Regions from separate parts of the Stutzerimonas sp. CXK-1 genome, predicted to be linked through region 2. Evidence: predicted binding sites of a transcription regulator. Region 2 holds the regulator's gene; each other region holds the start of a gene.
What was found. Region 2 encodes FliA, which starts transcription of late flagellar genes. Its sites were predicted from a motif close to CTAAAGTTTNNNNNNNNNNNGCCGNTAA; they were not measured.

Region 1: a site for FliA is predicted at 1,043-1,070, ahead of AC0KXH_RS05340 (methyl-accepting chemotaxis protein). Genes of this name have one in related genera too.
Region 3: a site for FliA is predicted at 1,043-1,070, ahead of AC0KXH_RS08170 (methyl-accepting chemotaxis protein). Genes of this name have one in related genera too.

The regions. Positions count from the first base shown of each region.
Region 1 is NZ_CM173217.1:1,125,024-1,127,286, forward strand. Features, by position in the region: gene AC0KXH_RS05330 (sensor domain-containing phosphodiesterase) at 1-309, shown strand, start outside; gene AC0KXH_RS05335 (TetR/AcrR family transcriptional regulator) at 306-920, opposite strand; gene AC0KXH_RS05340 (methyl-accepting chemotaxis protein) at 1,150-2,263, shown strand, end outside.
Region 2 is NZ_CM173217.1:2,573,720-2,575,982, reverse strand. Features, by position in the region: gene fleN (flagellar synthesis regulator FleN) at 1-551, shown strand, start outside; gene fliA (RNA polymerase sigma factor FliA) at 569-1,294, shown strand; gene AC0KXH_RS12045 (chemotaxis response regulator CheY) at 1,367-1,741, shown strand; gene AC0KXH_RS12040 (protein phosphatase CheZ) at 1,765-2,263, shown strand, end outside.
Region 3 is NZ_CM173217.1:1,719,036-1,721,298, forward strand. Features, by position in the region: gene AC0KXH_RS08165 (methyl-accepting chemotaxis protein) at 1-968, shown strand, start outside; gene AC0KXH_RS08170 (methyl-accepting chemotaxis protein) at 1,112-2,263, shown strand, end outside.

The DNA of each region.
Region 1 (2,263 bases), 1.4 Mb from region 2:
CTGCGCGAGCGCGGCCTGCGGCTGGCGGTCGACGATGCCGGTGCCGGCTATGCGAGTTTCCGCCACATCCTCAGGCTGCGGCCGGACGTCATCAAGCTCGACGGCAGCCTGATCAATAACCTGGACGGCGACAGCAACTGCCGGGCGCTGGCGGCCGCGCTGATCCGCTTCGCCGCGGAAACCGGCAGCAAGGTGGTTGCCGAAGGGGTGGAAACCGAGGAGGAGCTGGCCGTGCTGCGCACGCTCGGCGTGAAAAAGGCCCAGGGTTATCTGCTCGGCCGCCCGGCGCCGCTGGGCGCGGCCAGCTAGGTGCGCTCGGTGACTTCGCAGCCCTTGAGCACCAGGCGGATGATGGTTTCGGCCGCCGCCTCGTAGTCGCTGTCTTCGAGCGCCGCCTTGCCGGTCACGGTGGAAATCTGCCAGTCGAAGTCGGCGTAGGTCTGGGTGGCCGCCCAGATGCTGAACAGCAGGTGGTTGGGGTCGACCCTGGCCATCAGCCCGGCATCGATCCAGCGCTGGATGCAGGCGATATTGTGCGCCGCCTGGGCGTTGAGCTGGGCCACCCGTTCCGGCGACAGATGCGGCGCCCCGTGCATGATCTCGCTGGCGAAGACCTTCGATGCGTAGGCGTGGTCGCGCGAGATGCGGATTTTCGTGCGGATGTAGGCGCGCAGCACATCGCCCGGCTCGCCGGGCTCGTTGAACGGCGCGGATGCTTCGAGCAGCGGCTCGACGATGCTTTCCAGCACCTCGCGGTAGAGGTTTTCCTTGGACTTGAAGTAGTAGTAGACGTTGGGCTTGGGTAGCCCGGCGCGGGCCGCGATATCGCTCGTCTTGGTGGCGGCGAAGCCCTTCTCGGCGAATTCTTCGCTGGCGGCACGCAGGATCAGTTCTTTGTTGCGCTCACGAATACTCGACATGCGGACCTGCTTGGCTGGCACCGCCCGGCCAGGCGGCGTTGCGCGGCATGCTAGCACCCGCTTCTTCGGCCTCTCAACCGCACCGCCGCTCGTCGGGCGCCGCGTCGGTCGGCGGTTCCGCTATCAAGTTCAGCGGCGGCAGGCCGCTAAGCCTCTTTGCCTGTACTGAAAATTGTGTACAGTGATGGCCAAATGATGTGTACGAAATTACCCGCACGAGGTTGCCTCCATGCCGTTCTTCAAGCGCAGCATCCAGTGGCAGTTGATCCTCAGCATGGGCGCTGCCCTGCTGACGAGTCTGCTGATCGTCATTCTGGTCTACGCCTCTGCCGTCGAACGGCTGGCCGAGCGCTACCTGCTCGACGAGGCGTTGCCGGCCAACATCAACGCCATCGCGCATGACATCGAACGCACCCTGGCCGGCCCGATCACCGCGACCGCGGCGATCGCCGGCAACACGCTGGTGCATGACTGGCTCGGCCAGGGCGAAGACCCGCAGCAGGCCGCCGCCATTGCCCGCTACCTGCACGGCGTCAAGGCGCAGCAGAACGCACTGGCCACCTCCATCGCCGTGCTCGACAGCGGGCACTACTATTCCGACGCGGGGCTCAGTCGCACGCTGTCGCGCTCGGCAGCCGCCGACGCCTGGTTCTACAGCCTGGTCGACGGCAGCCAGGAGCGCCGGCTGGAGCTGGACATCGACAAGGCGACCCGCCAGCCGACGCTGTTCATCAATCAGCGCATCAGCGCCGGCGGGCGTGTGCTCGGCGTCGCCGGGCTGGGCTACAGCCTGAGCAGCATGTCCGCGCTGATCGCCGACTTCCGCTTTGGCGAGCGCGGCGAGGTATACCTCGTCGGCAGCGACGGACAGGTCAAGATCCATCCGCAGAGCGAGCGCAACGGGCGCGCCGCGCTCACCGAGCTGACCGGCGCCGAGGCGGCCGGGCAACTGCAGTCCGGTAGCGGCGGGGTGGTGCGCTTCGAGCGCGACGGCGAGACCTTTCTGGCCATGGCCAAGCCGCTCGAAGGCCTCGGCTGGCAACTGGTCGCCGAGGTGCCGGAAGCCGAGATCTTCGGCGAGGCACGGCGCACCCTGTGGACCACCAGCCTGATCGGCGCGGCCATTGGCCTGGCCTTTCTCGGCGTGATCGTGCTGCTGGCTCGCGGACTGGTACGGCCGATTCGGCAGGTCACGGCCGCGCTGGTCGAGATCGGCGGCGGTGGCGGTGACCTGACCCGTCGGCTCGACGAGAGCCGGGCCGACGAGCTTGGCGACCTGGCGCGAGGGTTCAACCGCTTCATTGCCAGCCTGCGCGGGTTGATCGGCGACGTGCTGAAGACCG
Region 2 (2,263 bases):
GCATGGTCCAGCTCTCGACCCTGCAGCATGCCGGTCTGATCCAGGCCTTCAGCGAGCTGGGCGATGAGCTCGATGTGCTGATCATCGACACCGCCGCCGGTATCGGCGATGCCGTGGTGAGCTTCGTGCGTGCCGCCCAGGAAGTCTTGTTGGTGGTCACCGATGAGCCGACGTCCATCACCGACGCCTATGCGCTGATCAAGCTGCTCAATCGCGACTACGGCATCAGCCGCTTCCGTGTGCTGGCCAACATGGCCCACGCGCCGCAGGAAGGCCGCAACCTGTTCGCCAAGCTGACCAAGGTCACCGAGCGATTTCTCGATGTCGCGCTGCAATATGTCGGCGCGATTCCCTACGATGAGTCGGTGCGCAAGGCCGTGCAGAAGCAGCGCGCCGTCTACGATGCCTATCCTCGGGCGAAGTCCTCGCTGGCGTTCAAGGCCATTGCGCAGAAGGTCGATACCTGGCCATTGCCTGCCACCCCGCGTGGGCACCTGGAGTTCTTCGTCGAGCGACTGATCAATCCAGGCACTGCCGGGAACCACGAATGAAAACTGCCGGATCCGCTATGTATTACAGCAAGGCACACGAAAAGGATGCGCAATATCGCCTGATCGATCAGTACGCCCCGCTGGTCAAGCGCATCGCCTACCACCTGCTGGCCCGCCTTCCGGCGAGCGTGCAGGTCGACGACCTCATCCAGGCAGGGATGATCGGGCTGCTGGAAGCGGCAAAGAAATACGACTCGGGCAAGGGCGCCAGCTTTGAAACCTACGCCGGCATCCGCATCCGCGGCACCATGCTCGACGAGGTGCGCAAGGGCGACTGGGCGCCCCGTTCGGTGCACCGCAACTCGCGCATGGTCAGCGAGGCGATCCGCGGCATCGAAGCCAGAACCGGGCGTGACGCTAAAGATCACGAGGTTGCGGCCGAACTTAAGTTGAGCCTCGACGAGTACTACGGGATTCTGGGCGATACGCTTGGCAGCCGGCTTTTCAGCTTCGACGATCTGCTGCAGGAAGGCGAGCACGGCGAACTGAACGAGGATGCCGGCAGCGCGCACCCGGAACCCTTCCGCGACCTCGAAGACGAGCGTTTTCAGCAGGCCCTGGCCGATGCCATCGCCAATCTGCCCGAGCGGGAAAAGCTGGTGCTGTCGCTGTATTACGACGAAGAGCTGAATTTGAAAGAAATCGGTCAAGTGCTGGGCGTCAGCGAATCGCGCGTAAGCCAGCTGCATAGCCAGTGTGCCGCGCGTCTGCGGGCGCGCCTTGGCGAGTGGCGTGCCGCCTGATCGACTGTATTGCTGCGAGACGTGCTCGGTTGCCGAGATTTTGGAATTACGGAGGTCGACTTGGACAAGAACATGAAAATCCTCATCGTCGATGACTTCTCGACGATGAGACGCATCATCAAGAACCTCTTGCGTGATCTGGGGTTCACCAATACGGCCGAGGCCGACGACGGCACCACGGCCTTGCCGATGCTCAAGAGCGGCAGTTTCGATTTTCTGGTGACTGACTGGAACATGCCCGGCATGAGCGGCATCGACCTGCTGCGCCAGGTGCGTGCCGATGAGCGCCTCAAGCATCTGCCGGTACTGATGGTCACCGCTGAAGCCAAGCGCGATCAGATCATCGAAGCGGCCCAGGCCGGGGTCAACGGCTATGTGGTCAAGCCCTTCACCGCCCAGGTGCTCAAGGAAAAGATCGAGAAGATCTTCGAGCGCGTCAACGGCTGAAGCAGCAACGCCGCGAGGGCACTATGACGCAAGCAGATCAAAGCCTGGCAGAGTTCGAAGCGACTCTGAAGGCCAACGCCCCCAAGTTGATTGAAAGCCTGCAGCAGGGTCGTTTCGACGAAGCGACGCAGATGTTCAATGAGCTCAGCCAGGCGCGCAACCACAGCCTTTATCAGGAAGTCGGCAAGCTCACCCGCGAGCTGCACAACGCCATCGTCAAGCTCGAGATGGATACCTGTGCCACTGGCGGCGATCCGTCACCGATCACCGATGCCACCGACCGGCTCTCCTATGTCGTGGAAATGACCGAGAAGGCCGCCAATCGCACCATGGACCTGGTGGAGGAGTCCGCGCCGCTGGTCAACTACGTGAGCTACGAGGCCCAGAGCCTGACGGCGGACTGGCAGCGCTTCATGCGCCGCGAAATGGACGCCGACCAGTTCCGCAGCCTGGTCAAGCGCATCGACCAGTACCTCAAGCGCAGCATGAACGACGGCAGCCTGTTGTCGCAGAACCTGAGCG
Region 3 (2,263 bases), 850 kb from region 2:
AGGCGGTCGAAGTCGCCGAAAGCGTGGCCGCTGGTGATCTGCGCCGGCCGATCGAGATCGACGGCAAGGATGAGCCGGCTCGTTTGCTCGCGGCGCTCAAGAGCATGCAGGGCAGCCTGCGCGAAACCGTGCAGCGCATTGCCGACTCGTCCAATCAGCTGGCTTCGGCCGCCGAAGAACTCAACGTGGTGACCGAGGACTCGACACGCGGCCTGCACCAGCAGAACCACGAAATCGAGCAGGCCGCGACGGCGGTCAACGAGATGACCACCGCGGTCGACGAGGTGGCCAGCAATGCCGTGGCCACCTCCGAGGCGTCGCGTGAGTCGGATGCGACCACCCAGCGGGGCCGCCAGCAGGTCATTCGCACGGTCGAGTCGATCAGCCTGTTGGCCTCGGATGTGACGTCCACCGCCAGCGAGGTCGAGCAGTTGGCCGGCCAGGTGCGCGATATCAGCAAGGTGCTGGATGTGATCCGTTCGATCGCCGAGCAGACCAACCTGCTTGCACTCAACGCGGCCATCGAAGCGGCCCGGGCGGGCGATGCCGGGCGCGGTTTCGCCGTGGTGGCGGACGAGGTGCGGGCACTGGCGCACCGCACGCAGCAATCCACGCAGGAAATCGAGCAGATGATCGGTGCCGTGCACCAGGGTACCGACAAGGCGGTCCAGGCGATGCAGACGAGCAACCAGCGCGCCCGCTCGACGCTCGACCTGGCGCAGGGGGCCGGTGAGGCGCTGGAGGAGATCGCCAGCGCGATCAGCCAGATCAGCGAGCGCAATCTGGTGATCGCCAGCGCCTCGGAGGAACAGGCACAGGTTGCCCGCGAGGTCGATCGCAACCTGGTCAATATCCGCGATCTGTCGATGCAGTCGGCTGCGGGGGCGAATCAAACCAGCGCTGCCAGTCAGGAGCTGGCTCGCCTGGCCGTCGAGCTGAACGGGTTGGTCGCGCGTTTCAGTATTTGACGCGCCGAGGGTGGTGCGTCAAAACACCGCCCTCGTAAAAACCCTTTGCATGGAGTGGTTTTTTACCGTTCGTCGTAAAGTTTTGCGGGTTCCTGGCGATAGCCATGGCAGGACGCAGCCTTTACCTCAGGGGGTATATATCCATGCTTAGACAACTCAGCATTGCGCTTCGGGCGGGCATCGGCTTCGGTGTTGTGGCGCTGCTGGTCTTTCTGCTCGGCGGTTTCTCGCTTCAGCAGATGTCGACCATGCAGCGCGAGTCGCAGGAGGTCAATGAACACTGGCTTCCCGCCATCATTCAGCTCAGTGAGCTGAACCAGGAATTCTTGCGCATCCGCGCGGCCACCCTGCGCTTGCTGGTAGCCGACACGCAAGCACAGCAACAGACGGCGGTAACGGCGATCGATGCCGTTAAACAGGCGTTTCGCAGCGCCCGTGAGAAAGCCGAACCGCTGATCCGGACACCTGAAGGCCGGAAGATCATCACCGGTTTCGATCAGGCCATGGCCGACTACGAGCGTTATCAGACGCAGATCGTCGAACTGGCGCTGCAAGGCGATCAGGAAGGTGCGCGGGCACTGACGCGCGGCGAGCTCAATCAGCATGCCGATGCCGCGTCCAAGGCGGTTCGCGAACTCATCGAGTTCTCCCGGGGGAAAGCGCTCGAGGCGGCACGCCTGTCCGACGACACGGCCTCGCATGCCTTCAATGGCGTAGTCGTCGCCTTGCTGCTTGCGGCCATACTGACCGTTGCCCTGGCGATCCTGCTGACACGTAGCATCGTGCAGCCGCTCAACGAGGCGGTGCGCGTCGCCGAGGTCGTGGCCAGCGGTGACCTCACGCACTCGATCAGCATCGTGGGCCGTGACGAGCCGGCACGCCTGTTGACGGCGCTGGCGAGCATGCAGGACAGCCTGCGCGACACCATCCAGCGTATCGCCGATTCGTCGAACCAGCTCGCCTCGGCGGCGGAGGAGCTCAACGCCGTCACCGAGGACTCGACGCGCGGCATGCACCAGCAGAATGACGAGATCCAGCAGGCGGCAACCGCGGTCAACGAGATGACGACCGCTGTGGATGAGGTGGCCCGCAATGCCGTTGCCACGTCCGAGGCCTCGCGCGAATCGGACGCGACGGCCCAGCACGGCCGCGAGCAGGTACTCAGGACGGTCGAGTCGATCGGTCTGCTGGCCGAAGACGTCACCGCTACCGCCGCCGAAGTCGAGCAGCTCGCCGAGCACGTGCGTGATATCAGCAAGGTGCTCGATGTGATTCGCTCGATTGCCGAACAGACC